Regions from separate parts of the Pseudoduganella sp. R-43 genome, predicted to be linked through region 1. Evidence: predicted binding sites of a transcription regulator. Region 1 holds the regulator's gene; the other holds the start of a gene.
What was found. The regulator FNR, encoded in region 1, switches genes on or off when oxygen is low (the NO sensors DNR and NnrR bind a similar motif). The targets are predictions, from matches to a motif close to TTGATNNNNATCAA.
Positions count from the first base shown of each region.

Region 1 (14,687 bases):
TGGAATTCACGGCTTTGCGAAGTCGCCCGGTCGACGGCAACCTGCTTGAAGCTCGACACCAGGTCCACCGCACGATGAAGGTTGCGCAGCACGATCTGGCTGCCGTTGTTGACGTCGCCAAGATAGGCGGCGAGTGCGGAGCGCTTGACGCCGGATTCCACCGCGGAGGCAAAGGCCGTGGTCTGGTCCAGCAGGGTGCTGACGGCCAGCAGGCTGTTTCCGATAGGCGTATTCAATTCGTGCGCCACGCCGGCAACCAGAGAACCCAGCGCCGCCAGCTTTTCGCTGCGCACCAGCTCCTCTTGCGCGCGCTGGAGGCTGCCGAGGGAATCGGCCAGTTCGCGGTTGGTGTCGGCGATCTGGCGGGTGCGCACATTGACCAGGTCTTCGAGTTCCAGTTCGCTGCGCTTGCGGTCCGTGATGTCGGTGGAGACGCCGCCCAGCGCCCAGATATGGCCGAATTCATCGATCAGGGGGAATTTCTCTGATATATACGTGCGTGGGCCGCCCACTGTGCCGCCGGAGGTTTCTTCATGGCTGGAGGCCCGCCCGCTCGCCAACACTGCGCGGTCAGCCTGGCGGATCGAATGCGCCATGTCTCGGCTGAACAGCACTTCGTCGGTATTCCCGAGTGGCTCAGGCGACCCGGGAGGCAGCAGCATGCGGAAGCTGTGGTTGACCATCAGGTAGCGGCCGTCGAGGTCTTTGACGTAGATCACCGCTGAGGACTTCTCGACGATGTTGGTGAGCAGGGCCTGGCTACGGCGCAGGGCTGCATCGCGCGCTGCGATGGTGGCGAGCATGGCGTTGAAGGCCGTGGCCAGCCGGCCGACTTCGTCTCGGCTGCTGACCGGCGAGCGCAGGTCGAAGCGCTGCTCGCGCGTGACGCGGTCGGCGACGGCAGACAGCGCGAGCAGCGGCTGCGTGACCAGCCGGCGTGAACTGAAGGCATACAGGATGCCGCCAAACGACAGGGTGAGCAGCACCACGCCGAGCACCAGGCCGTACTGGCGCAGTCGCTCCAGCACCGACGGCAGGTGGTAAATGGTCGCCAGGTAGCCGACCAGCTCGCGCTCGAACCGGATGGGGGATAGCGTCGCCAATGCGTAACCGTCGAAGCGATGCCCTTCGCGTTCCAGTTCCTGCGACCATTCGCACCTTTCGGAGGGATCGCGGTTGAAGTGGCTAAACACGCGTTTGTCGGCAGTGAACAGGCAGGCCTGGGTAATCTCGGGACTGCTGCGCAAGGCTTCCAGCTTGCGCGCCGCGGCGCTGCTGTCGCCGAAGTTGAGGTCCGAATCGAGGCTCAATGCGAACAGTTCGCTGCGCACGGCGAGGTCTTGTAGCACGCGCGGGCGGGCGACCAGCAAGTCGTAGCTGGACAGTGCAAGCAGTGCAACGAGCATGGCCGCAATCGTCGTGAGGACCGACACCAGCAAGAGTTTGCGCTGGAGTCCTAGATCACGGAAGAAGCCCTGGAAGCTTTTCATGGGTGTGGCCCATTTGCACCGGAGTAATTATCTTAGCTCAAGCGTCACGTGAGCCACAAGCATGCGACATTCCCATGTAATTGTTGCTATGTTTGGCGTATGACAGAACAACAAGACGACAGCGAAAAGCCGCAGCCGCCGCCGGCGCAGGATGCGGGCGCGGAACCGCCTGTGCGCCCCGGCCGCCCGTCGCGGGCGCGGCTGCTGGAGTGGCAAGGGCCGGTGTTCTGGATGTCATGCGGAGCGCTGCTGGCCGGCCTGGCGGGTGGCGCGGTCGTCCTCGCGCAGCGCGTAGGCATTGAACGGGACCTGATGGCAGTCGCCACCACGCTTGCACCGGATGGCGGCAGGGCGCAGACGGCGCCAGGGCCACAGGCCGTGGCGCGGGCGCCGGCGCTTGCGGAACCGGGAATGCAGGCCGCCAGCAGGCAAGGCGGGTCGGCGTTGGAGGGTTCATCGGTCACGGAGCCCGCAGCAAGCAAGCCCGTCGCGGCTCCGCGCCACCGCGCGCGCCCTGGGAATGGCGCTACTGCGCGCTCGAAGCATCAGGCCAGCGCCAAACAGCCGCCACGCAAGAAAAGTGCACTGCGCCGCAAGCCTGTAGCCGAACCGGAGAGGTACGCGGAAGTCTTCAAGCGCTGCCCATGGCCTGGCGAGCCCGGCGCCGTGGAGTGCCGGCGGCATATCTGCAATGGGGCGGAAAGCGAAGGCCCGGCATGCAGGCCATACAGGTCGAAGCTGCGTTAAGCGGCAGGAAGCGAGATGAAGGAGCGCTGGCGTTCGGCGAGTTCCTGGCATGCCAGGCAAGTCGCGGCCCCAGGCTGGGCCTGCATGCGCCCCGCGGAGATCGCGCCCCCGCAGTGCAGGCACTGGCCAAAGGTCCCGGCCTGCAAACGCTCCAGCGCAGCATCGATCGCAGCCACTTCGGCGGAGTCGCGGCCAGCCAGCACCTCGCGCCGCTGGCGCAGGACGGCAGTCCAACGGTCAATTTCTTCAGGTAGCATGGCTAGTCTCCACTTTTGGGGCACTTTAACGGGCATCTTGCGCCGCGTCACCTGTGCCGCTTGACCTAAGTCAAGTTTGACCGACTTATTCTTGAGGACCCGCATTTGGCCTCTTGCCCCAAGGGACGCTACAATCTTAGGATGACAGGATTTGACCACCGACAGGACCAGGCTTTGACACATTCAACGATTGCGGAACGCAGCCTGCAATGGCTGCTGGCGTCGGCGACGGACGCGATGCTGATCATCGACAAGGAAGGCCAACTGATCTTGGTCAACCCGGCGCTGGAAAACCTGTTTGGCTATGAGCCGGGCGAACTGCAAGGCAAGTCGCTGGAATCGCTGATTCCGGAACGCTTCCGCCACGGCCACGTTGGCCTGCGCGGCAGCTATTTCGAACGCCCGCATCCGCGCGCCATGGGGGCCGGATTCGAACTGTTCGCCACCCGCAAGGACGGCACCGAGTTCCCGGTCGAGGTGAGCCTGTCGCCCCTGCAGGACAATGGCACCCAGCCGATGGTGATGGCGACCATCCACGATATCAGCGCCCGCAAGAAGGCCGAACACGCGCTGCAGGAAAGCGAAGCGCGCATGCGCGCGATCTTCGAAACGGCGGTCGATGCGATCATCACGATCGACGAGCACGGCATCATCGAACGGGTCAACCCGGCCGCAGAGCGCATGTTCGGCTATCCGGAATCGGAAGTCCTTGGCCGCAACGTCAAGATCCTGATGCCGGCGCCGCACCGCGAAGCGCACGACGGCTACCTGCAGCATTACATGACCACCGGCGAAAAGCGCATCATCGGCAAGGGCCGTGAGGTGCAGGGCCTGCGCCGCGACGGCAGTATTTTCCCGATGGACCTGGCCGTCACGGAAATGTGGCTGGGCGGGCGCCGCATGTTCACTGGACTGGTGCGCGACATCACCGAGCGCAAGCACGCCGAAGAAAAGGCGCAGCAACTGCTGCAGGAGCTCACCAGCGCCAACGAAGAACTGACCAACTTTGCCTACGTCGTATCGCACGACCTGAAAGCGCCGCTGCGCGGCATCGGCTCGCTGGCCGACTGGCTGGCGCATGATTACGCCGACAAGTTCAATGAAGAAGGCAAGGAGCACATGCGGCTCCTGATCAACCGGGTCCACCGCATGGGTGCCCTGATCGACGGCATCCTGCAGTATTCGCGCGTGGGACGCATCAGGGAAGCCGTGGTGCCGGTGCAGCTCGACCAGCTGGTGGCCGAGGTGGTCGACCTGCTGGCAGTTCCGGCGCATATCAAGGTTACCGTGATGCCCGGCATGCCGACGGTTGCCGGCGAACCGACCCGCATCCAGCAGTTGTTCCACAACCTGGTGTCGAACGCGGTCAAGTACATGGACAAGCCGGACGGCGAAATCGAAGTGGGCTGGGCCGACGAAGGCAGCCAGTGGCGCTTCCACGTTCGCGACAACGGCCCCGGCATCGCCGAGCGTCATTTTGAACGGATTTTCCAGCTGTTCCAGACGCTGGCGCCGCGCGACCGGGTTGAAAGCACGGGTGTCGGCCTGGCGCTGGTGAAAAAAATTGTGGAAATGTACCAGGGCAGGGTGTGGCTGGAGTCCGAGCTGGGCAAGGGCACGACCTTCTATTTCACCCTGCCAAAGAAAAGAAAGAATAACGCATGAATAATACGAGCAAGCCGATCCTGCTGGTGGAAGACGACCAGGTCGACGTGATGACCATCCTGCGCGCGCTGAAGGAAGTCCATGTCAGCAACCGTGTCGTGGCGACGGAAAACGGCGAGGCCGCGCTGGAATACCTGCGCGAGCCGGGCAACGAACAGCCATGCATCATCCTGCTGGACCTGAACATGCCGATCATGAACGGCATCGAGTTCCTGCAGAACGTCAAGCAGGACCCGCTGCTGCGCCGCATCCCGGTCATCGTCCTGACCACGTCGGAAGAACAGCAGGACAAGATGCGCAGCTTCGACCTGGGCGTCGCCGGCTACATGACCAAGCCGGTGGACTACCGCCAGTTCGTGGAGGTGGTCCGCTCCATCAACCTGTACTGGACCATCAGCGAGCTGCCATGAACAGGGTAAGGGTCCTTATCGTCGAAGACGATATCGTTGACCGTATCGCCTGCCGCCGCGCCTTTGCGCAGGCGCCGGGCTTCAACTGCGAATTGCTGGAAGCGGAAAGCGGCCAGGAAGGCCTGGATATCGCCTTGCGCGAAGAGCCCGACTGCATCCTGCTCGATTATCACTTGCCCGACCTGACCGGGCTTGAATTCCTAGCCCGCCTTGCGGCAGACCGCGGCGAGCCTCAGCCAAATATCCCGGTGATGATGCTGACCGGCGCCGACAGTGCCACCGTGGCGGCAGAAGCGATGCGCCGCGGCGCGCGCGACTACCTGGTGAAGGACAGCGACGGCCGCTACCTCGACTTCCTGGCTGGTGCCATCGACCGCCTGCTGCGCGAGCAGCGCCTGATCGACGAGAAACAACTGGCTGAACAGGTGCTGCGGCAGTCGCAGAAAGAGCTGCGTGAACTGGCCGCGTACCAGGAAAAACTGAAGGAACACGAACGCACCCGCATCGCCCAGGAAATCCATGATGAACTGGGCGGCCTGCTGACCGGCATCAAGGCCTATATCTCGGTCGCCATCGAGCGCGGCGGCGAGCAATCGGACCCACTGTTGAAGGATGCGGCCAAGCTGGCGCAAGATGCGATAGAGACCGTGCGCCGCGTGATTACCGACCTGCGTCCAAGCGTGTTGGACCAGCTGGGCATCTGGCCTGCGCTGGAATGGTATGCGGAACAGGTGGCGCAGCGCAGCGGCTTGCAATGCACCTGCAATATCACGCCGGAGGCGCAGGCGCTGGAGCTCGATGCGGAGCGCAGCACCATGTTGTTCCGCGTCGCGCAGGAAGCGCTGACCAACGTGGTGCGCCATGCCGAAGCGAGCGAGGCGCGCGTCATCGTGGACATTGACGGCGAAAACGTGGTGCTGCGGGTGGAAGACAATGGCAAGGGTATCGAGAGTGCCGGCTTGTCCGACCGCGAATCCTGGGGCTTGTTCGGCATGCACGAGCGCACGCGCCGCTTTGCCGGCGAACTGAATATCAGCGGCAAGGCCGGGCAGGGCACTACCCTGCAGCTGCGCCTGCCTTTGGAGGACAAGAATGGGTGACAGGATCACCGTTTTGCTGGTCGACGACCATGCGATTGCACGCAACGGCGTGCGCCTCATGCTGGGCACGGCGCCCGACATCAGCGTGGAGGGCGAGGCCGGCAACGCCGTGGAAGCGATGCAGCGCGTGGCCGAGCGCAGTTTCGACGTGGCACTGGTGGACATCAAGATGCCGGGCAAGAATGGCCTGGACCTGTTGAAGACCCTGCGCAGCGAATGCCCGCGCATGGCGGTGCTGGTGCTGAGCACCTATTCCGAGGAAATTTACGCGGTGCGCGCGCTGAAATCGGGCGCCTCCGGCTACCTGACCAAGGATGCGCCGACGGCGACCCTGATCGAGGCCGTGCGCAAGGCTGCCTCGGGCGGCAAGCACGTCAGCCCGGCGCTGCTTGAAAAACTGGCAACCCTGGTCGGCGGCGGCGCGAGCGGCGACCACGAAGAGCTTTCCAACCGCGAACTGGAAGTCTTCAAGCTGATTGCCCAGGGCGAGTCCCTGGTGCGCATAGGGGAAAAACTACACCTCAGTCCTAACACTGTGACAACCTATCGCAGCCGCATCCTCGAGAAAATGGGCATGTCCACGAATGCTGAGCTGACCCGTTATGCCCTCGAGCACGGGCTGATCTGAGCGGCTGTAGGGGAACCACTACAGCAACTGCACAGGATGCTTGATACCGGGAAATGACGCCGGGCGCGATACTGCTTCCATCGAAAACAAGGAGCAGCAAAATGAGCCCGGTCATCCCAATCACCCCTGCAAACGCCACCAAATCCTGCGCACCAGTCGCAGCCAAATGCTCGCTGTGCAGCTTCAACCGCCTTTGCTTGCCACAGGGCCTGGCCGACGAAGATGTTGCTCGCCTTGACCAGATCATTTCCCGCCGCCGCCGCGTGAACCGCGACGAGCCGCTGTACAAGACCGGCGACAGCTTCCACAGCCTGTATGCCGTGCGCTTCGGCCACTTCAAGACCGTGCAGGTGAACCAGCGCGGCGAACAGACGATTGGCGGTTTCCACATGGCCGGCGACCTGCTGGGCATGGAAGCCATCGGCAATGGCCAGCATTCTTGCAATGCCGTGGCGCTGGAGGACAGTGAAGTCTGCGAGATCCCCTTCAACCGCCTGCAAGAGCTGGTGATGCAGATTCCTGGCCTGCTGCAGCAGTTCCACCGCACCATGAGCCGCGAAATCCAGCGCGAGCAGTCGGTGATGCTGTTCCTGAGTCATATGCGTGCCGAACAGCGGCTGGCCATGTTCCTGCTGAACCTCGCCGGCCGTTACGCCCAGCGCGGCTACTCTTCGACCAGCTTCCAGTTGCGCATGTCGCGTGAAGATATCGGCGGCTACCTGGGCCTGACCGTGGAAAGCGTCAGCCGCCAGCTGGCCCGCCTGCGCCAGGATGGCTCGATCGTCCTGAGCAACCGCGATCTGCGCATTACCGACCGCGCCAGGCTCGAGGCCATGTCGTCCGGCGGCATGGCGCAGGAACTCGCTGTCGCCTGACCGGCTTACCAGTTTTCTCACCTGTAGGGGGTGTATGGGGCAGCTCTTGCTGCCCCTTTTTTATTGCGCGAACACTTCTTTGGCGGCCATCAGGCCGTTGAGCGCAGCCGGAAAGCCAGCGTAGACGGCCATCTGCATGATGGTCTCCACGATCTCTTCGCGGCTGACGCCGACGTTAAGGGCGGCGTGGATGTGCACCTTGAGCTGGGGCGCAGCGTTGCCCATGGCGGTCAGCGCGGCCACCACAGCGATCTCGCGTGATTTCAGGTCAAGCCCCGGGCGCGAATAGATGTCGCCAAAGGGGAATTCGATCAGGTAGCGGGCGAAATCGGGCGCAATATCTTCCAGGCTTTGAACGACGCGGTCGCCGGCCTGGCCGTCGACTTCACGCAGTTTTGCGAGCCCGCGCTCGTAGCGGCTTTCGGTGTTCATTGGCATGTGCTCCATCGGTGGTTGGATTCGACGCCAGGGACTGCTCCAGGGAGCGGTAATACTCGATCTTGGCCTGCAATGATGCTGCAGATTGTTGCATCGCCTCGATTTCGGCGAGCACGTCCTGCATATGCTCTTCTAGCATCCGGCGCCGTTCAGGCACCGTCGAGTCCCCAGCGCCGCGAAGTTTTGCGAATGACTGCATTTTGCCGATTGGCATATGGGTCGTTCGCAGACGCAGCAGGAATTCGATCCAGGCAAGGTCCGAGGCCGCGTAACGCCGCTGGCCGCCCGCCGCACGATTGACCGGGGCAATCAGCCCGATGCGCTCGTAATAGCGGAGTGTGTAGGCCGTGAGGCCGGTACGTTTGGCGACTTCGTCAATGCTCAGGTGCGATTCCATGGGGTGATCGTAAAAGTTAGAGTGCACTCTAAGTCAAGCACTTTATTACTCTAACCGGGAAGCCGCAACTGCGAGCGCAAGGTCCATGGTGTTGATGTGGGCTTCGAGCCAGTCCGGCAGCGTGCGGATGATGTCGCGTGCCGTGGCTTCCTCGTCGTCCTTCAGCAGGCGCAGGGTGCGGGCGACCTTTTCCAGCAAGTAGCCATGGGCTGCGCGGTGGGCCTGGGCAGCCGGGTAGGCGATGCGCTCCATCAGGCTGTTTTCTTCGCGCAGGTGTTCCATGAATTCAGTTGCCAGGTCGCGGCAGGCTGCGTCAAAGGCGGGACGGGGCAGGCTTTCCATGGCGTCGAGCATGTCGAAGACGATGCGGTGCGACTGGTCGAGAACGGGAATGCCCAGTGCGAGGTCCGGCCCGAAGACGATGGAATCCATGGGGTTCTCCAGTAGTGTCGAACCGCAATTGTGCCGCTGGAAAAAATTCGGGCACATGATCTATGTCAATTTTCACTTTTGACGAAGTCTATGAACGCGCGCAAGGGCGGCGGAACCAGGCGGCGCCCTGAGTAGTAGAGGAATGGGCCCGTAAAGGATTGCCACCAGGGTTCCAGCACCGCTTCCAGGGCGCCGTTGTCCAGGTGCGGGCGCAGCCAGTCTTCGAACAGGTAGATGACGCCGCTTCCTGCCTCGGCCGCATCCACGATCAGTTCAACGGCACCGGATGGCTCCACCAGCAAGGGGCCGTTGACATCGACTTTCACGGTTTCCCCATCGCGCCTGAATTCCCATGGTTGCACTGCGCGTCCGGAAAAACGCATGCGCAAGCAATCGTGCAGAAGCAGTTGTTGTGGATGGTCGGGCCGTCCGCGTTTGTCGAGGTAGGCGGGTGCGGCAGCGGCGGCAAAGCGCTGTACCCGTGGGCCGATGGGTACCGCGATCATGTCCTGCTCAAGGCGCTCGTCATAGCGAATGCCTGCGTCGCAGCCCGCGGCAAGCACGTCGATGAGGCCTTCTTCTGCAGTAATTTCCAGTTGTATGTCGGGATAGGCGGCCAGGAACGCCGGTACGATGGCCGGCAATATCAGTCGTGCTGCGCTGATGGGGACGTTCAGCTTCAACCTTCCGGCTGGCCGGTCGCGAAGGCCGTTCACTTCGGCGAGGGCGGCATCCACTTCGGACAGGGCGGGCTGGAGGCGCGCCAGCAGGCGCTTGCCCGCTTCAGTGGGGGTGACGCTGCGTGTGGTGCGGTTCAGCAGCCGCACTCCCAACTGGGCTTCCAGGCGGCGCACCGCTTCGCTGAGGCCGGATGCGCTGACGCCCATCGCACGCGCGCCCTCGCGAAAGCCTTGGGCGCGTGCAACGGCAATGAAAGCATTCAGGTCGGCAAGATCGACGCGCATTGTGCAAATTTTCGTACGGGCTGTTTTAATTATACCGGCTTATCGAACGGTCGATTCGCTTCTAGACTGGGAACCTCATTGAAAAGGAGCTCTACCATGTCCCAGCACACTTACTGCCTCGGAGACCTGATCGTCAATCGCATGGGATACGGCGCCATGCGCCTTTCAGGGCCGCATGTTTTCGGACCGCCGGCCGATACAGCAGGCGCATTGAAGGTCTTGCGCACGGCGGTTGAATCCGGTGTCGATCACATCGACACCAGCGATTTCTACGGCCCGCACGTAACCAACCAATTGATCCGCGAAGCCTTGCGCCCCTACCGCGATGGCCTGGTGATTGCCACGAAAATTGGCGCCCGGCGCGGCGCCGATTCTTCCTGGCTGCCGGCTTGTTCGCCTGCTGAACTGGAACAGGCCGTGCATGACAACTTGCGCAACCTGGGGCTCGACAAACTGGATGTCGTCAATTTGCGCCTGATGATCGATCCGATGCAGCCGGCTGAGGGCTCGATCGAAGGGCCGCTTGCCGCGCTGGCTGAGCTGCAGCGCAAAGGCCTGGTACGCCACATCGGCTTGAGCAACGTGACCCATGCCCAGGTGGCCGAGGGCCGGCGGATGTGCGAGATCGTGTGCGTGCAAAACCAGTACAACCTGGCCCACCGCAATGACGACGCCTTGATTGATGAACTGGCACGCGATGGTATCGCCTACGTGCCGTTCTTCCCCTTGGGCGGGTTCTCGCCGCTGCAGTCGTCTACCTTGTCGCGTGTCGCCGCCCGCTTGGGCGCGTCCCCGAACCAGGTGGCCCTGGCTTGGCTGCTGTACCGGTCGCCGAATGTGCTGTTGATTCCGGGGACCACCTCGATTGCCCACCTCAAGGAGAACCTTGCCGCGCAGGCGCTCGATTTGCCCGGCGAGGTCCTGGCGGAACTGGATGGCATGGCGCGCTAGCGGCGCGCTTAGAGGAATCGATCGAGGATCTTCTTGCTGTGCTTATCCAGCGCGAACTGGTCGCGGATCAGGAAGTGGATGCCGTGGCTGTCCGACACCAGCAAGGAAACGCTGCCGATGCGGCGAATATCTTCTTCGCCGCGCAGCACGAAGGTGGTATCGCCGCGGTCGGTTTCGACGCTCCAGGTGGAAGGGCAGGCATAGCTGCCCACGTCCACGATGCGCTGGATGACCGGCATGAATTCACGGCCGGCCAGTTCTTCGCGCACGATGTCCGCCAGTTGCGGCGACAGGTCGGAAATACGATCCAGCCAGGCCACTTCCTTGCCGTCGGTGTTTACCAGCGACAGGCCTTCATCCGGCGCCTGGATGGGAAACGCGCGTACCGGCGACACGCCTTCATGCAGCACGCCGTTGGCGTCGATCAGGTTCAGCTTACCGAAGCTGTCCCGGCTCAAAGTAAAATTAATCATCTTCACGGCTCTTTGCCTTGTCATCCATGTCTGTATCGACGTTACGTGCCTGCGCCTGGTAGAGGCGGTAGTAGGCGCCTTCCCTGGCCATCAGTTCTTCATGAGGGCCTTCTTCGACGACCTTGCCGCGGTCCATCACCACCAGGCGATTCGCACGCTGCAGCGTTGACAGGCGGTGCGCAATGGCAATCGTGGTGCGGCCGGCGACCAGGTTGTCCAGCGCCTTCTGGATTTCTTTTTCCGTTTCCGAGTCCACCGATGCAGTCGCTTCGTCGAGGATCAGGATGCGCGGATCGATCAGCAGCGCGCGCGCAATCGAAATACGCTGGCGTTCACCGCCCGACAGGCCCTGGCCGCGCTCGCCCACCATCGAATCGTAACCCTGCGGCAGGCGCAGGATGAAGTCGTGGGCGTGCGCTGCGCGGGCGGCCTTCATGATTTCTTCGCGGGTGGCTTCCGGCTTGCCGTAGGCGATGTTTTCCGCAATGGTGCCGAAGAACAGGAAAGGCTCCTGCAGCACCAGGCCGATATTGCGGCGGTAGTCCGACACCGCGTAGTTGCGGATATCCACGCCATCCAGCAGGATCGCGCCCTCCGCCACGTCGTAGAAGCGGCAGATCAGGTTGACCAGGGTCGACTTGCCGGAGCCGGAATGGCCCACCAGGCCAATCATTTCGCCGGCCTTGATCTCGAGGTTCACCCCGCGGTTGACGGCGCGGTTACCGTAGCGGAAGCCCACTTCGCGCAGCGTGATGTCGCCGCGGACCTTCTCGACCTTCACCGGCTGCACCGGATCGGGCACGCTCGACACGTGGTCCAGGATGTCGAAGATGCGCTTGGCGGCCGAAGCGGACTTCTGCGTCACCGACACGATGCGGCTCATGGAATCCAGCTTGCCATAGAAGCGGTTGGCGTACAGGACGAAGGAGCTCAGGACGCCGACGGTGATGTTGTGCTTGGAGATCATCCAGATGCCGAACACGTAGATCACCAGGATACCCAGTTCGGTCAGGAAGGACACGGTCGGCGAGAACAGCGACCATACCTTGTTCAACTTGTCGTTGACGGCCAGGTTGTGCTTGTTGGCGGTACGGAAGCGGGTTGCTTCGCGGGTTTCCTGCGCAAACGCTTTCACCACGCGGATGCCGGGAATCGTATCGGCCAGCACGTTGGTCACTTCGCCCCAGACGCGGTCGATCTTTTCAAAGCCGGTACGCAGCTTGTCGCGCACCAGATGGATCATCCATGCGATGAAAGGCAGCGGCAGCAGGGTGGCAATGGCCAGCCAGGGATCGATGGTGAACAGGATCACGCCGGTCATGATGATCATCAGGACATCGGAGGCGAAATCGAGCAGGTGCAGGGACAGGAAGACGCAGATCCGGTCCGATTCGGAGCCGATGCGAGACATCAGGTCGCCAGTGCGCTTGCCGCCGAAATACTCCAGCGACATGCGCAGCAGGTGTTCATACGTCGTCGTGCGCAGGTCCGCGCCGATGCGTTCCGAGACCAGCGCCAGCACATAGGTCTTGGCCCAGCCGAAGATCCACGCCAGCACGGCGGCGCCGGTCAACGCTGCCATGTACTGCACCACCAGCATGTGCTCCACCGGCTTGCCGTTCTGGTAAGGGATCAGCACGTTGTCCGTCAGCGGCATGATGATGTACGGCGGGATCAGGTGCGCGCCGGTCGACAGCAGCATCATGGCAAAGCCAAGCGCCAGTTGCCATTGGTAGGGACGCGCAAAGCGCCACAGGCGGAACAGGGTCCAGGTGGACGGCGGCGTGTGGGCGACTTTGGTGCAGACCGGGCATTCTTCCTGGTCGGCTTCCAGCGGCGCCTTGCAGGTAGGGCAGGAATTCTGTTCGACCTGCTGCAGCGGCTTGCCGTGCACGTGCGCTTCCAGCAGGCGCGGGAAGTTCTCGGACAAGCGGATGGCGAGCAGGTTCTGGCCAAGCGTAAAGCGCCACGCGGCCAGGCGCTGCTTGTCATCCACCAGTTCCAGGTGGCCGACACCGGCGTGATCGTGCAGTTTTAGCGACATGCCAGGACGATAAGTCCAATCTCGCCATACCGTTTCACCGGGTGCGCGTGCCATAATGCGGCGCTCCGTAAGGAGTACCAGGCCTTTGTTGAAGTGAAGCTTGGAGTCCAGGTCAACCTCCAGCGCGCCAAGTACGTTTTCTTCGGGTGCAAGCGCTGGCAACTCTGTGCGCCACCTGTCGGGAAGTTCTGTCAGGCTGAGCTCAGAGGAAAGTTGGTTTGTTATCATTGTGGATCAGACTCCGGCACTCTTTGCCAAGTGGCAAGAATTGCGAAACAGTGGGAAAATAGAAGGACGGGCGGAGTATACCGCAAGAGGTACAAGAGCTAAAACATGACAAAAAAGAAAGACATTGAGTTTCTCCGTGTAACACACCTGCGCGGACCGAACATCTGGACCTATCGCCCGGTGATCGAGGCTTGGCTGGATATCGGCGAGCTTGAAAACTACCCCTCGAACAAACTCCCCGGTTTTTATGAACGCTTGACGGCCTTCCTGCCTGGCCTGATCGAGCATCGCTGCGGCGTCGGCGAACGCGGCGGCTTCTGTGAGCGCCTGCGCGACGGCACCTACGCTGGCCATATCCTCGAACACGTGGTGCTGGAATTGCAAAACCTGGCCGGCATGCGTACCGGCTTCGGCAAGACCCGCCAGACCGCCGAAGGCAGCGGCATTTACAAAATGGCATTCCGCACCCGCCAGGAGCAGGTTGGCCGCGCCGCACTGGCCGCCGGCAAGGACCTGCTGATGGCGGCCATCGAGGACAAGCCATACGACCTGGCCGCCACCGTTGAAAAACTGACTTCGATGGTCGAATCGCTGTGCCTCGGCCCATCGACCGCCTCCATCGTGGACGCGGCGACCGACCGCAAGATTCCGCATATCCGCCTGACCGACGGCAACCTGGTGCAACTGGGTCACGGTGCGCGCCAGCGCCGCATCTGGACTGCGGAAACCGACAACACCTCCGCCATCGCCGAAGGCATTGCCTCAGACAAGGACATGACCAAGGACCTGCTGAAGTCCGTTGGCGTGCCGGTGCCGGAAGGCACCCTGGTCAAGAGCGCCGACGAGGCCTGGGAAGAAGCGCAGGACATCGGACTGCCGGTGGCCGTCAAGCCTTACGACGGCAACCATGGCCGCGGCGTGTCGCTGAACCTGATGACCGAAGCCGACGTGCGCGCTGCTTACGATATTGCCGTTGTGCGCGGCGGCAGCAAGAGCGTGATCGTCGAGAAATTCATCGTCGGTAATGAACACCGGCTCCTGGTGGTTGGCCGCCGCATGGTGGCAGCGTCCATGGGCGAATCGCTGTGGGTGACTGGCGACGGCAAGTCCTCTGTGCAGGAGCTGGTGGACAGCCAGATCAACACCGACCCGCGCCGCGGCACCACTGAAGAATTCCCGCTGAATATCGTTGAACCGAAGAAGTCGGAAGAAGTGCAGCTGGACCTGAAGCGCCAGGGACTGACGCCGGACTCGGTGGTGGAAGCCGGCCGCAAGGTCCTGATCCAGGTCAACGGCAACGTGGCCAACGACGTGACCGACCTGGTGCACCCGGCGGTTGCCGAAATGGCAGCGCTGGCGGCCCGCACGATTGGCCTCGACATCGCCGGCATCGACCTGGTTGCCGCCGACATATCCAAACCGCTGGAAGAGCAGGGCGGCGCGATCATCGAAGTGAACGCGAGCCCAGGCTTGCTGGCGCACCTGAAGCCTGCCGCCGGCGGCGTGGCGCGCCCGGTTGGTCACGCGATTGCCGACCAGCTGTTCGCGGAAGACGACGATGGCCGCATCCCGATCGTGGGCGTGGCC
Region 1 is NZ_CP183988.1:3,581,648-3,596,334, forward strand. It holds gene ACN9M3_RS16370 (ATP-binding protein) at 1-1,490, opposite strand, end outside; gene ACN9M3_RS16375 (hypothetical protein) at 1,590-2,237, shown strand; gene ACN9M3_RS16380 (TraR/DksA family transcriptional regulator) at 2,234-2,494, opposite strand; gene ACN9M3_RS16385 (sensor histidine kinase) at 2,669-4,159, shown strand; gene ACN9M3_RS16390 (response regulator) at 4,156-4,569, shown strand; gene ACN9M3_RS16395 (response regulator) at 4,566-5,669, shown strand; gene ACN9M3_RS16400 (response regulator) at 5,662-6,297, shown strand; gene fnr (fumarate/nitrate reduction transcriptional regulator Fnr) at 6,399-7,172, shown strand; gene ACN9M3_RS16410 (carboxymuconolactone decarboxylase family protein) at 7,233-7,604, opposite strand; gene ACN9M3_RS16415 (MerR family transcriptional regulator) at 7,558-8,007, opposite strand; gene ACN9M3_RS16420 (bacteriohemerythrin) at 8,053-8,439, opposite strand; gene ACN9M3_RS16425 (LysR substrate-binding domain-containing protein) at 8,505-9,404, opposite strand; gene ACN9M3_RS16430 (aldo/keto reductase family oxidoreductase) at 9,501-10,355, shown strand; gene ACN9M3_RS16435 (DUF1854 domain-containing protein) at 10,364-10,828, opposite strand; gene ACN9M3_RS16440 (ABC transporter ATP-binding protein) at 10,821-13,100, opposite strand; gene cphA (cyanophycin synthetase) at 13,206-14,687, shown strand, end outside.

Region 2 (14,687 bases), 2.6 Mb from region 1:
TTTGCTGATGATTCCATTCAGCCTGATGTGGGGCGGCTTCGCCCTGTTCTGGGAATACTCCGTCTTCAATTCAGCTGCGCCCCTGTTGTTTCGCCTGTGGGGCATCCCCTTCGTGCTGGTCGGGCTTTACATGATTGCCGGCCGCTTTGTGGTCGAAGCGTGGCAGCGCGCGTATACCGAGTACGCGGTCACCGATGAACGCATCATTATCCGCTCCGGCATTTTCAAGCGCAGGATGAAAAGCCTGAACTTGCGCGCAATGGGCGAGTTCTCGCTGACCGAAAACCGAAATGGCGAGGGCACCATTGCCTTCGGCATATCAGCTGCGGGAAATATGTTCAGCGGGCTGGCTTCCTGGCCTGGGGTTGAAGAGCTGCCGCGCTTCGACACGATCGCCGAAGCGCGCAAGGTCTACGAAATCATTCGCAGCGCGCACTCCGCGGCTCACCACACGCGACCATTCGGGCAACGTCTGGGTTGAGCAGGTAATTGGTGTGCGCGTGGTCGGGGCGCTCCAGCAGGCCAAGCCATGTCGGCGCATTTGATACCAGCACATTCACCACGTCCACTCCCAGCCCGGCATAGCGTTCGCGCTCCAGCGTATAGGACAGCAGGTCGTTGGGATCGCTGAACGCCACCAGGTTCAGTCTGCCCGTGCTGCTGCTGCGCGGCGCTGGACCCGCGCGGCGCTTCAGCAGGACGGCTCGCAGGCTGTCGGGCGGCTGCACCACGGTTGCCGCCAAGCCTGGCGTGGCGCCTGGCAGCTGCTGGTCGGCCAGCGCAAGCAGGGGAATCTGGTTGGCAGCCATCACCAGGTAGGCCATGCGGTCGATGGTGCTCTGGGCTGCGGCCTCCATGCGCAGCAGGGTATCGAACAGGATCTTGCTGCCAAGGCTGGACGACAGCACCAGCAACGGCGCGTCCGGCGCGGCATCCCTGGTCGCGTGCAGGATTGCTTGCGCCATGCGCTGCTGGATGGTGTCGCGCGCGACACCCTGGTAGATCAGGGCGTCCGGGATGCAATCGTCCAGCAGCTTGTCCTTGGCCTGTGCATTGAGCTTCGCGCGCGTGGCCGGCAGGCGCGTGCTGAGGTCATATTCAAGCTGGCGCTTGAGGGCCGTGGTCAGGGACGACCACACCAGGGCCTTGATGCGCAATTCGCCTTGCTGCAACGTGATGGTGCGCTCGACTATCTCTATGCCATCCGCGCTTGCGATAGCGCGCACCGCGCTGGACGGGCCTGGCGCCCTGGCTTTGAGTGCGCTGCCCAATTGCGCCACTGTTTCATCGGCCCAGCGCGCGTCATGGGTGCACATGCCATGCACCAGCAGCACGTCGACGCTATGCCCCGGCGCCGTGGCGGCAAAGTCCGCCAGGCCGGGAAAGGCGCCATCCGCCTGTGCCGGGCGATAGGGCATCGAGGTGCAGCCGGCGAGCAAGGCGCAAGCCAGCAGGGGAATAAATAGCTTCATGTTCGCCTCCATAAAGGCCCATGATCGGCGCAGATCGCGGCACGGCCTTTGCGCCGGCGCAAAACTGGCAACTTCCGGGGGCTGGGCCTAACATGAAGCATGACCAGCAAACGACAAAGCGAGCGCCTTCCCGCGCTGTATTTTGAGCCGGAGGCGCCGTCCCTCATCCCGCCGCACCTGCGCGCGCCCGGCCAGCCGGGCTACCCGCAGGCGCGTGAGCTTGAACGGCTGCGCCGCAAGCACGTGACGCGCGTGCGGAAACTCAGCCGAAAATAGTCACAGCTCAATCACCTGCGCGCCGCGGCTGTGCATGAACTGCTCAATGCCGTCCACCGTCACGGTCGTAATATGGCCTTGCATGCGCTGGCCCATCGGATGGTCGTCGAAGGCGACGTTGGCGCGGAACATGCGGCCGCCAAGCCGCGTCAGGGCGCCGATTTCCACCGGCTGCGGGCGGAAGCCGGCCTGGCCGAGCCACTGCTGCGCTTCAGCGCGTGTTTCGACGCGGCCGGCATCCGCACTGGCTGCCGCCAGCGTCTCCAGCGCCCACTGGTTGGAGTTCTGGTAGCGCGTCGACCAGGCGTAGGACAGCATGTTGTAGTGCGGCTGGTGCAGGCGTAGCGGCGTGCGCGAAGCCAGCACCTGCGCCAGCCGTTGCTGCACTTCCGGCGCAGGCAGCATCAGCTGCGCCTTGTACTCGTGCACCCCGGACAGGAAGAAGTTCCCCAGGCCATCGTTGAACAGGGCTGAATCGGCCGTGCCGCATTCGTTCAGCAACTGCACCACCACCCAGCGGCCTGCCGGATGATCTCGCCATGCCAGGCCGACGTGGGAATAATGCAAGCCATATTTGGACAGGTCCTGCCCGGCGCGTGCAATCACGGCCACTTGTGCGCCGCTGGCGTCAAGCGCCTGCATGCTGCGCTGGGCCAGGTCCAGGCCGCGTTTCACCTCTTCCACCGACATGGGCTTGTGTTCGCAGCTCTGGCCCGCGTGGGCCGCGCCGGCCATTGCACCGGCCAACGACACTGCAAGGATCAGGCGTCGCATGGCTTAGCTCACCTGGCTGTGATGCAGCAGTGCCTTGCCCGCCTCGTTCGGGATGAAGGCGATCACCTTGCCCGATACTACCAGCGCATGGCCGGCCGACATGGCCACAACGCTGATCGCGGTGCCGGCAACCATCGAGACGCCTTCCAGCGCCTTGCCGCTGAACTGCAAGGTAGCCTTGCTGCCGTCGCCTACCGCTTTGACCACGACCAACACGCTTTCGCCGACCGTCTCGACGGAATCGACTACCGGCGAGTTGCCGGTCATCATTGTCACCACGGATCCCGCCACGACAACCACGGCGGACAGGCCGCCGAGGCTCAGGGCTTGCGAACCATTCACCGCCTGGCTGCTGGCGCAAGCGACAGCAAGCAAGGCAGCGATCAGGGTGCGTTTCATTTTTTGCTCCACAGGTTAAAGGAGCGGCCATCTTGCTGCGTTGCCAGGGGCAGGGCAATTGCTTTGCGCACTGTAGCGCCGCGCCATGCTGGTGGTATCATATTGCGATACTTTATTGCAGGAAATTCAAGCATGTCCAACGTCATCCGCCTGGTCGACGCGCTCAAACGCCAGCTCAAGGCGCGCGGCATCACTTACGCCGCCCTGGGGCAGAAGATCGGTCTTTCCGAACCCAGCATCAAGCGCATGTTCGCAGCCCGCAATTTCACGCTCGACCGGCTGGAGCAGGTATTGGCTGTGCTGGAGATGGACTTTGCCGAACTGGCGCAAGCCAGCGCCGATACGCCGCATTTGATCTCGCAACTCACCTACGCGCAGGAGAAAGAAATCATCAGCGACACCAAGCTGCTGGTGGTGGCCGTGCTGGCGCTGAACCAGGTGCCAATCGAAGAAGTGGTGAAGAACTACAAGATCAGCGCCGCCGAAGCGACGGCCTGCCTGCTAAGGCTCGACAAGATCGGCTTCCTGATGCTCAAGCCGAACAACAAGGTGAAGCTGCTGGTGGCGCGCACTTTCAGCTGGCTGCCGAATGGCCCGATCCAGGGCTTCTTCCGCGACGAAGCGTACAGCGATTATTTCGATAGCCGCTTCGACGGCCATCATGAGGTGCAGCGGCTGGTGAGCGTGATGTTGTCGCAGCAATCGACACGTGCCTTGCTGGATCGCTTGAAGCAGGTGGCGGACGAGTTCTCGCTGCAGCACCAGGATGATGCGCGGCTGCCGTGGGAACAGCGCCGCGCGGTGACCATCATGCTGGCAGCGCGCCCGTGGATACCGAAGGCATTCCGGGCGCTGCTGCGATAGTTTAGAAACGGCGCAGGGAGCGCAGGACAGGCTGCAGCACGTCCGCACCCAGCTTGGCGGAACGGGCGCCGTTCCAGCCAACCAGTTCGTCCGGATCGTTGGCGTTGTCCTTGAACGGCAGTTCCAGGGTCAGCGACAGGCAGCCGAACAGGTGGGTGATGTGCGGCGAACCCATGGTCAACACTTCCGGGGTGTATGGCGAATCAGGATAGCCATGCTCGGACTGGAAGTCCGGCGACGCCAGCTTGAAGTCGGCGATGAACTTGTCCTGGGCGGCCTTCTGCTCCCTGGTGAAGTTCGGCAGGGCATCGCTGCCGGCCACGAAGACGTAAGGCAGGCCTTCGTCGCCGTGCACGTCCAGGAACAAGTCGCAGCCGATTTCCTTCATTTTCTCCTTGACCAAGAAGACTTCCGGCGAGCGCTCCATGGTCGGCTCGTTCCACTCGCGGTTCAGGTTCGCGCCGGCGGCGTTGGTGCGCAGGTTGCCGCGCACGGAGCCGTCCGGGTTCATGTTCGGCACGATGTAGAAGCAGGCATCCTGCAGGCATTGGCGGGCATATGGATTGGCGGCGTCGAGCAGGGCTTCGACCATGCCTTCCACGAACCATTCAGCCATGGTCTCTCCAGGGTGCTGGCGCGCGATGACCCACACCTTCTTTTCGGCTGCCTGGTCGCCGATCACCAGCATGTTCATGTCGCGGCCTTCCACGGTGCTGCCCAGGTCGACCAGTTCGGCCAGCGGGTGCAGTTGCGCGGAGTCCAGCAGGGACAGGTGGCGCTCCCACGAATACGGCTCGAAGTAAGCGTAGTAGATGGAATCGTGTTCCGGCGCGTGCTCGATGGTCATCACTTCGCCATCGAAGGAAGTCGGGATGCGGAACCAGTTGTCGCGGTCGTAGGACGCAACGGCGTTATAGCCCTTCCAGCCCTCGGCATAGGCAGCCTTGCCGGCATTCAGGAAACGGATGGTCAGCGGCACGGCCTGCGCGCCCTGCACACGGAAATAGAACCACTGGATGATGTCCGCATGCGAGTCCCTGCGGATATTGACGTCGATATCGCCAGCGGAGGTAACGCTGACCACATCGATGGCGCCAGCGTCGAACTGGCTGCTGATCTTGATAGACATTGTGTGTCCTGTCGGAAAAATGAAGCGCCGTCGCGCGAAGCCCGACATGATACACCGAATGAAAGTCGGGGTCAGGTCTGGCAATCCGCCAAAATGGCGGATTGCCAGACCTGACCCCGACTTTCATTCTGTCAGCAAGGCCCGTGCCGCCGGATGTGCAGCGCGATCTCGCCGGCTGCCTTGCCCTGGTCGTAACCATACAGCACCAGTCCTCCCGCGGTCTTGTCGGCGCCGACCGCTCAGTCACAGAAGCCGAACGTGGGCACGGGCGCGTGTTCGGATGTCCAGCGCGCCACCTCGTCGCGGGCGTTGAGCACTTCATGCTGCCAGTCCTCCCAACCTGCAATCAGCTTCAGGTCGACCTGGATGCCGGACACTTCGTGTTGCGTTTCATGTTCGGGCGTTCGAGCACGCCGGTGATATTGCGACAGTGCTGGGTGTCGAAATATTCGCGCGGATTGTTGTTGATGCCGAGGTAGACCACGGGGGTGCTGGTGGCACCGAGGCGGTCGCACCACGGTGATCAAGCTGATGATAGCAGGCCGCCGAAGCGCTGGTGGAAGCTGGTTTCGGGTTGCGGGGCGCCGGGATCTTCACGTTGCAGGGCGGCGAGAATATGCCTTTCGGCAGGGCCGGAAAGCTGGCGATAGAGCTGGCTGGCCAGTTCGTAGGCGCGGGCGCCGGGCCAGGGCTCGGGCAGCAGTTCGATCGGCAGTTGCGGGTCGTGCAGCTGTACGCGCCGGTAGGCGTGGATCAGCAAAGTGCGCAGCACGAAGGCTTGCTCGGGATCGATTTCGCCTGCCTCGGCCAGCAGGCCGGGCACGGTGCTGAAGTTGGCCACGAACTTCTCATAACCGGCGGCCACTTCGCTCAGGTCCCAGCCTTCGGCCACCATCTCGCCCAGCGGCCGTGCGCGCAGGCCGGGCACTTCGCTGGCCTGTACCACATATACCTTCTGCAGCAGGCCAAGGCGCGACAGCAGGGCTTCCAGCGCCTCCATATCGCCGGCGGGATGGCCGGCGATGCCGGGCGCGATCACGCTGTAGCCTTCCCATAACAGCTCCTTGCGCAACTGGCTGCGCGCGGGGGCATCGAGGCCATCGGCGGCCAGCACCAGGGTCCACTGGCCGTTCCAGTGCACATTCAGCGGCGCGTAGATGCGACGGAAGGCGCGGCTGAAGCGGCGCATGGCGTCGGGCGTGATGGCGTAGCTGCTGCGGCGGCCGTCGCGCTGGGCGCCCAGCCAGCCTTCCTGCGCCAGGCGGAACACGGAAGTGCGCAGCAGTCGGTCGTTGACGCCGAAGGGAGTCAGCAGTTCGATCAGGCTGCCGGTCCACACCATGCCGCCGTGCGGGACGATGGCGTCGCCGAAGATGGTCATCACCAGCGATTTGGAGCGCGGCGGGTCGCTGGCCAGGAATTCTTCGATCCAGCCATTGATTTTCTGGTTTTTTTGCATAGACCGATTTTATACACTGTCATTGATCTAGATACAGAATTTTTAAATGACACACAAAATTCGTTTGCAAAGCGGTTTTTGTATCGTATTATGAAGCTATCCCGAACAAGGAGGCCCTCCTTATGTACGCACAAATGGTGGAAACCGGCCTGAAAAAGGTCCAGACCGCAGAAGATATGGACGCGCAGGAGCGCGAGTTCCAGGCGCGCATCGACGCCGGCATCAAGATCGAGCCGAAAGACTGGATGCCGGAGGCTTACCGCAAGACCCTGGTGCGCCAGATTTCCCAGCACGCCCACTCCGAAATCGTCGGGCAGTTGCCTGAAGGAAACTGGGTGACGCGTGCCCCGAGCCTGAAACGGAAGTCGATCCTGCTGGCCAAGATTCAGGACGAAGCGGGACATGGTCTCTACCTGTACAGCGCCGCCGAAACCCTGGGCGTATCGCGCGACGAGCTGCTGGCGGCCCTGCACAGCGGCAAAGCCAAGTACTCGTCCATCTTCAATTACCCGACGCTGAGCTGGGCCGACATGGGCGCCATCGGCTGGCTGGTGGACGGCTCGGCCATCATCAACCAGATCCCGCTGTGCCGCTGCTCTTATGGCCCGTATTCGCGCGCCATGATCCGCGTCTGCAAGGAAGAATCCTTCCACGCCCGCCAGGGCTACGACATTATGATGTCGCTGGCCAAAGGCACGCCGGAACAGAAGGCGATGGCGCAGGATGCGCTGAACCGCTGGTGGTGGCCTTCGCTGATGATGTTCGGCCCGTCCGACGCGGCATCGGTCAACAGCGCGCAATCCGCGCAATGGCGCATCAAGCTGTTCTCCAACGACGAACTGCGCCAGCGCATGGTCGACCAGACCGTGCCGCAAGCCGAATTCCTGGGCCTGACCATCCCCGACCCGGACCTGAAATGGAACGAGGAACGCGGCTCCTATGACTTCGGGGAAATCGATTGGGAAGAATTCCACCAGGTCCTGAAGGGCAACGGCCCCTGCAACCGCGAGCGCTTGCGCACCCGCGTCAAGGCTTATGAAGACGGCGCGTGGTTCCGCGACGCGCTGGTGGCGTACGCCGACAAACATAATAAGGAGCAGGCTGCGGCCTGAGAGGAGACAAGATGAGCAAAGAATGGCCACTGTGGGAAGTCTTCATTCGCAGCCAGCACGGCCTGGCGCACAAGCATGTGGGCAGCCTGCATGCTCCGGATGCGGAGATGGCAATCAACAACGCGCGCGATGTCTACACCCGCCGCAATGAAGGGGTGAGCATCTGGGTGGTGCGCGCCTCCGATATCGTCGCCAGCGCGCCGGCCGACAAGGGCCCGCTGTTCGAGCCTTCCAACAGCAAGGTGTACCGCCACCCGACCTTCTTCCCGATGCCGGAAGAAGTGAAGAACCTGTAAGGCTTCCTGCTATGGATAACAAGGTCAATTACCTGCTGCGCCTGGGCGACAACGCCATGGTGCTGAGCCAGCGCCTGTGCGAATTGTGCGGCAAGGGCCCGGCGCTGGAAGAAGACATGGCGCTGTCGAACGTGTCGCTGGACCTGCTGGGCCAGACCCGCATGTGGTACACCTGCGCCGCAGAACTGGAAGGCGCGGGCCGCGACGAGGACAAGCTGGCTTACCTGCGCGACGCGCATGACTACAAGAACGTGCTGCTGGTCGAGCAGCCGAACGGCAACTATGCACACACCCTGGTGCGCCAGTTCTTCTTCGATACCTGGCATTACTTCCTGATCGGCGCGCTGACCAAGAGCAGCGATCCGCGCATCGCGGAGATCGCCGAGAAGTCGCTGAAGGAAGTGACCTATCACCTGCGCCGCAGCGGCGACCTGATTGTGCGCCTGGGCGACGGCACCGACGTGTCGCACCAGTTCACGCAGACGGCGATTGACGAACTGTGGATGTACACCGGCGAGGTGTTCAACTACGACGCGGTGGATGAAGCCATGGTTGCGGAAGGCGTTGCGCCCCCGGCTGCCATGCTGCGCGAGCAGTGGCTGTCGCACGTGTCGGATATCCTCGGAGAAGCGACGCTGGCCATGCCAGCGGCCGACGCCTGGATGCAGAAGGGCGGCAAGCAAGGCCGCCATACCGAACACCTGGGCTACCTGCTGGCGGAGATGCAGTTCCTGCAGCGCGCTTACCCGGGTTCGGAGTGGTGATGGACGCAGCGCGTGTCTGGACGCTGCTGGAGCAGGTCTCCGATCCGGAAATCCCTGTGATCTCCGTAGTGGACCTCGGCATCGTGCGTGATGTGCAGGTCACCGGGGCATCGTCCTGCGCGGTCACGATCACGCCGACTTACTCGGGCTGCCCGGCCATGCAAGTGATCGCCGACGCGGTGCAAGGCGCGTTGCACGATGCGGGCATCAGGCAGGTCGACATCATCACCCGCCTGTCGCCCGCCTGGACGACCGACTGGATGAGCGATTCGGGCAAGGCCAAGCTGAAAGGCTACGGCATCGCGCCGCCGGCACAGCGCGTGGTCGACATCAGCGGCCTGCGCGCCCCGCGCCCCTCCGCCGCGCCGTTGGATCCGCTGAAGGCCGGAGTTGCCCGCGGCGCGGTGTCGGCGCCGAAAGTCGTTTGCCCGCACTGCGGCTCCAGTCACACCGAAATCACCAGCCAGTTCGGCTCCACGCCCTGCAAGGCGCTGTACAAGTGCCTCGATTGCCGCGAGCCCTTTGACTACTTCAAGTGCCACTGACACCATGAGCAAATTCTATCCACTGTCCGTCGCCAAGGTGCAGCAGGAGACCCGCGACTGCATCGCCGTCACCTTCGCCGTGCCTGCCGAACTGCAGGAAAGCTTCAAATACCAGCAAGGCCAGCACCTGACCCTGCGCACGAACATCAATAACGAGGACGTGCGCCGCTCGTATTCGATCTGCTCCGCCGTGCAGGACGGCGCGCTGCGCGTGGCGATCAAGCGCACGCCGGGCGGCATGTTCTCGACCTGGGCCAACGAAGCGCTGAAGCCCGGTGCGACCATCGAAGTGATGCCGCCCATGGGCCACTTCAACGTGCCGCTGGATGCGGGGCAGAGCAGGAGTTACCTGGCTTTTGCGGCAGGCAGCGGCATTACGCCTATCCTGTCGATCATCAAAACTACCCTGATGACCGAGCCGACCAGCCGATTTACCCTGTTCTACGGCAATCGCGCTTCCTCGTCCGTGATCTTCAAGACGGAACTGATGGAGCTGAAGGATGCCTATCTTGAACGACTGAACATTGTCTATGTGATGTCGCGCGAGCAGCAGGATATTGAGCTGTTCAACGGCCGCATCACAAAGGAAAAAACCGAGCAGTTCCTGCAGCACTGGATCGACATCAAGGACTACGACACCGCCTTCATCTGCGGACCGGAAGACATGATGCTTGGTGTCTCCGCTGCCCTGCAGGAGGCTGGCATGCCAAAGTCGAACATCAAGATTGAGCTGTTCGCTGCAAGCATTCCAAAGCACCAGCACAAGCCGCGCGTGCAGGCCGATGCAGCACCGCACCTGACGGAAGTCACCGTGATCATGGACGGGAATGCGGCTTCGTTCACCATGGAGAAGGACAAGGAGTCGATCCTGGACGCCGGCTTGCGCGCGGGCCTGGACATGCGCTATTCCTGCAAAGGCGGCGTATGCTCTACCTGCCGCTGCAAGATGGTGGAAGGCAAAGTCGACATGGACGTCAACTACGCGCTGGAAGACTACGAGATTGCACGTGGCTTTGTATTGAGCTGCCAGGCGTTTCCGGTCACTGATAAAGTGATTATCGATTTCGATCAGGCTGAATAAAACCGGAGAACCGGTGTCAGACCCGCAGGGTCCGACACCCGGCCCGCGACCGCCGCGTATCAGTGTCTGACCCTGCGGGTCTGACACTGGTTTACCTGGTTTAAAAAGGAGACAAAGTGAGCTACGAAAACATCAAGTTTGAAATCGCAGAAGGCGTCGCCACCCTGACCCTGAACCGTCCCGACAAATTGAACAGCTTCACCCAGGCCATGCACCTGGAAGTACGCGAAGCCCTGTCCCAGCTGCGCGCCGACAAATCCGTGCGCGTGCTGGTGCTGACCGGCGCCGGTCGCGGCTTCTGCGCCGGCCAGGACCTGGGCGACCGCGCAGTCGCACCAGGCGGCGCAGCAGTGGACCTCGGCGAATCCGTCGAAAAATTCTACGCCCCACTGGTGCTGGCGCTGCGCGAACTGCCGATGCCCGTCATCTGCGCCGTGAACGGCGTTGCTGCCGGTGCCGGCGCCAACCTGGCCCTGGCCTGCGACATCGTGCTGGCCGCCAAATCCGCCAGCTTCATCGAAGCCTTCTGCAAACTGGGCCTGATTCCGGACACCGGCGGCACCTGGCACCTGCCACGCCTGATTGGCCAGGCCCGCGCCACCGGCTTGGCAATGCTGGGCGAAAAGCTGTCCGCCGAACGCGCCGAGCAATGGGGCCTGATCTGGAAAGCGGTGCCAGACGAAGAACTGATGAACGAAACGATGGCCATGGCCAAACACTTCGCTACCGCCCCGACCAAGGGCCTGGCCTTCACCAAGCACGCGCTGCAAGCCAGCTACGGCAACACCCTGTCCGACCAGCTCAAGCTGGAAGGCGAAATGATGCGCGAGCTTGGCTACAGCCACGACTACCGCGAAGGCGTGGACGCCTTCATCAACAAGCGCACTCCAAACTTCAAGGGGGAATAAGCATGGCGGCTCTGGCGAAAGGCAGTGTCGTTGCCATCATCGGCAGCGGGGCAATGGGTTCCGGCATCGCGCAGGTCGCAGCGGCTTCCGGCTACACGGTCAAACTGTTCGACACCCGCGCGGAAGCGGTGGATAAGGCGATTGCCGATATCGGCAAGGTGTACGGCAAGCTGGTTGAAAAAGGCAAGATGTCCGGCGCCGATGCCGACGCCGCGCGCAGTCGCCTGCACGGCGTAGCCGGCCTGGCGGACGTCGCCGATGCAAAGCTGGTAGTGGAAGCCATTGTCGAAAACCTGGACGTCAAGCGCAGCCTGTTCGCCGACCTTGAAGGCATCGTTGCCGACGACGCCATCCTCGCCACCAATACTTCCTCGATTTCCGTCACCGCCATTGCCGCCAAGCTTCGCAAACCGCAGCGCCTGGTCGGCATGCACTTCTTTAACCCGGTGCCGCTGATGGCGCTGGTGGAAGTGATCAGCGGCCTGGCCACCGATGCCGCCGTGGCCGAAGCCGTGTACGACACCTCGATCGCCTTGGGCAAGAACCCGGTGCACGCTAAGTCTACGCCGGGCTTCATCGTCAACCGCGTTGCGCGCCCGTACTACGCCGAAGGCTGGCGCCTGCTGAACGAACAGGCCGCAGATGCCGCCACCATCGACGCGGTGATGCGCGAAGGAGGCGGTTTCCGCATGGGCCCCTTCGAGCTGATGGACCTGATCGGCCACGACGTGAACTACTCCGTCACCGAATCCGTATTCCGCGCCTACCACAACGACCCGCGCTTCACGCCGTCCGTGCTGCAGCAGGAAATGGTGAACGCGGGTTTCCTGGGGCGTAAGTCCGGCCGCGGCTTCTACGATTACAGCGAAGGCGCGGCAGCACCGCTGCCGCGCTCCGAAGCGCCGCAGCCGCTGCCGGAGTACATCGGCTACAGCTTCGAGCCGGGCGACCACACCGCGATCGCGACCACGCTCATCGAGCGCCTGAAGGCGCGCGGCGTTGCCGTCACCAAGCGCAATTCCGCCGAAGGTCACCGTTCGTCCGAAGCACCTGCCTTCCATACCAACGGCGCCGCCATCTACCTGACCGACGGCCGCACCGCCACCCAGCGCGCACGCGACGACAAGCATGACGACATGGTGGTGTACGACCTGGTATTCGACTTCAATGCTTCGCCGCGCATTGCCATCGCGTGCAGCGACCAGTGCAGCCCGCGCGCCATGGCATCGGCCATCGGCATGTTCCAGGCTGCCGGCTTCACCGTGACGCGACTGGATGACGTGCCAGGCCTGGCCGTGATGCGCACGGTCGCCATGCTGGCCAACGAAGCGGCCGACGCCGTCAACCAGGGGGTATGCAGCGCGCAGGCGGCCGACCTGGCGATGCAAAAGGGCGTCAACTATCCGCGCGGCCCGCTGGCCTGGGCGGACATGGTGGGCGTCAGGCACATCGTGACAGTGCTGGAGAACCTGGCAACCAGCTACGGGGAAGACCGCTACCGCGTGTCGCCGCTGCTGCGCCGCCGCGAACAGAGCGGAGCCAGGATCCATGCATGACCCAAAGATGCACCCGCAGGCCCTGGCCGAAGCGGCAGGCGCGGCGATGTTCGCGCGCGACGCCGCCAGCCAGGCCCTCGGCATGAAGTTGGTAGAAATCCGCCCCGGCTATGCGCGCATGACCATGCCGGTGCGGAGCGATATGCTGAACGGGCACCAGACTTGCCACGGCGGCTTTATCTTTGCGTTGGCGGATAGTGCTTTCGCATTCGCGTGCAACAGCTATAACCACACGACGGTTGGCGCGGGCTGCACGATCGACTACCTCGCCCCCGGGCGGATGGATGACTTGCTGACGGCGGAGGCGGTTGAACGAACGCTGGTCGGCAAGACCGGCATCTACGATGTCACCGTCAGCAACCAGGAGGGCAAGATGATCGCCACTTTCCGCGGCAAATCGCACCGCGTCGCCGGAGAGGTGGTTCCAACCCATAGCTAGTTGATGGAGGTAGCACCGTGGTCCAACGCATTCCCGCCCCTTCCGACCTGGAGCCGATCGAGCGCGCCAGCCGTGACGAATTGCAGGCGCTCCAGCTGGAACGCCTGAAATGGTCGCTGATGCACGCTTACGAGAACGTGCCGCACTACCGCAAGGCCTTTGACGAGAAGGGTGTGCATCCGAACGACCTGAAGTCCCTGTCTGACCTGGCCAGGTTCCCGTTCACGGACAAGAAGACCCTGCGCGACAACTATCCCTTCGGACTGTTTGCCGTGCCGCGCGAAAAAGTCGTGCGCGTGCATGCCTCCAGCGGCACTACAGGCAAGCCAACCGTGGTGGGCTACACCCAGCGCGATATCGACATGTGGGCCGACGTGGTGGCCCGTTCCATCCGCGCAGCGGGCGGCCGCGCCGGCGACATGGTGCACATCTCCTACGGCTACGGCCTGTTCACCGGCGGCCTGGGCGCGCACTATGGCGCTGAACGCCTGGGCTGCACCGTGATTCCGATGTCCGGCGGACAGACCGAAAAGCAGGTACAGCTGATCCAGGACTTCAAGCCATCGATCATCATGGTCACGCCGTCCTACATGTTGAACATCGTCGAGGAATTCCAGCGCCAGGGACTGGACTGCGCTAAGTCCTCGCTGCAGGTGGGCATCTTCGGCGCCGAGCCTTGGACCAACGCCATGCGCGGAGAGATCGAACGGCGTGCCGGCATCGACGCGGTAGACATCTACGGCCTGTCGGAAGTGATCGGCCCAGGCGTCGCCAGCGAGTGCATCGAATCGAAAGACGGCCCGGTGATCTGGGAGGACCATTTCTACCCCGAGATCATCGACCCGGAGACAGGGGAAGTGCTGCCCGATGGCGAAGAGGGCGAACTGGTGTTCACTTCCCTGAGCAAGGAAGCCATGCCGGTGATCCGCTACCGCACGCGCGACCTCACGCGACTGCTGCCGCCGACTTCGCGCGCCATGCGCCGCATCGGCAAAATCACCGGCCGCTCGGACGACATGCTGATCATCCGCGGGGTGAACGTGTTCCCGACCCAGATCGAGGAGCAGATCTGCAAGCTGCCCAAGCTCGAACCGCAATACCAGCTGGTGGTAACCCGCGACGGCCACCTCGACAAGCTGGAAGTGCTGGTGGAGCTGCGCGCCGGACTGGCGCGCGCCGACGCAGGCGATGTCGCGCGCGAACTGGAACAGCGCATCAAGACCAATGTCGGCGTGAGCACCACCGTCACGCTGGTCGGCGTGGGCGGCATCGAACGCACCGCGACCGGCAAGGCCAAAAGAGTAATCGATAAACGACCCAAGGAATAATAATGACCGAAGCATTCATCTGCGACGCCGTTCGCACACCGTTCGGCCGCTACGGCGGCGCACTGGCAGGCGTGCGCGCCGACGACCTGGCTGCCATCCCGATCGCAGCGCTGATGGCGCGCAATCCTTCCGTCGACTGGAAACAGGTGGACGATGTCTATTACGGCTGCGCCAACGGCGCCGGCGAAGACAACCGCAACGTGGGCCGCATGGCCGGCTTGCTGGCCTGCCTGCCGGTGGAGGTGCCGGGCAACACCATCAACCGCCTGTGCGGTTCTTCGCTGG
Region 2 is NZ_CP183988.1:6,163,784-6,178,470, reverse strand. It holds gene ACN9M3_RS28220 (PH domain-containing protein) at 1-481, shown strand, start outside; gene ACN9M3_RS28215 (hypothetical protein) at 420-1,472, opposite strand; gene ACN9M3_RS28210 (hypothetical protein) at 1,572-1,748, shown strand; gene ACN9M3_RS28205 (DUF2145 domain-containing protein) at 1,749-2,522, opposite strand; gene ACN9M3_RS28200 (hypothetical protein) at 2,526-2,921, opposite strand; gene ACN9M3_RS28195 (helix-turn-helix domain-containing protein) at 3,054-3,785, shown strand; gene ACN9M3_RS28190 (M14 family metallopeptidase) at 3,787-4,914, opposite strand; gene ACN9M3_RS28185 (hypothetical protein) at 5,154-5,291, opposite strand; gene paaX (phenylacetic acid degradation operon negative regulatory protein PaaX) at 5,438-6,373, opposite strand; gene paaA (1,2-phenylacetyl-CoA epoxidase subunit PaaA) at 6,496-7,485, shown strand; gene paaB (1,2-phenylacetyl-CoA epoxidase subunit PaaB) at 7,497-7,781, shown strand; gene paaC (1,2-phenylacetyl-CoA epoxidase subunit PaaC) at 7,793-8,545, shown strand; gene paaD (1,2-phenylacetyl-CoA epoxidase subunit PaaD) at 8,545-9,090, shown strand; gene paaE (1,2-phenylacetyl-CoA epoxidase subunit PaaE) at 9,095-10,171, shown strand; gene paaG (2-(1,2-epoxy-1,2-dihydrophenyl)acetyl-CoA isomerase PaaG) at 10,288-11,079, shown strand; gene paaH (3-hydroxyacyl-CoA dehydrogenase PaaH) at 11,082-12,635, shown strand; gene paaI (hydroxyphenylacetyl-CoA thioesterase PaaI) at 12,628-13,074, shown strand; gene paaK (phenylacetate--CoA ligase PaaK) at 13,092-14,402, shown strand; gene pcaF (3-oxoadipyl-CoA thiolase) at 14,405-14,687, shown strand, end outside.
Region 2: paaX (phenylacetic acid degradation operon negative regulatory protein PaaX) is a predicted target of FNR. The motif match lies at 6,396-6,409, and genes of this name have one in related genera.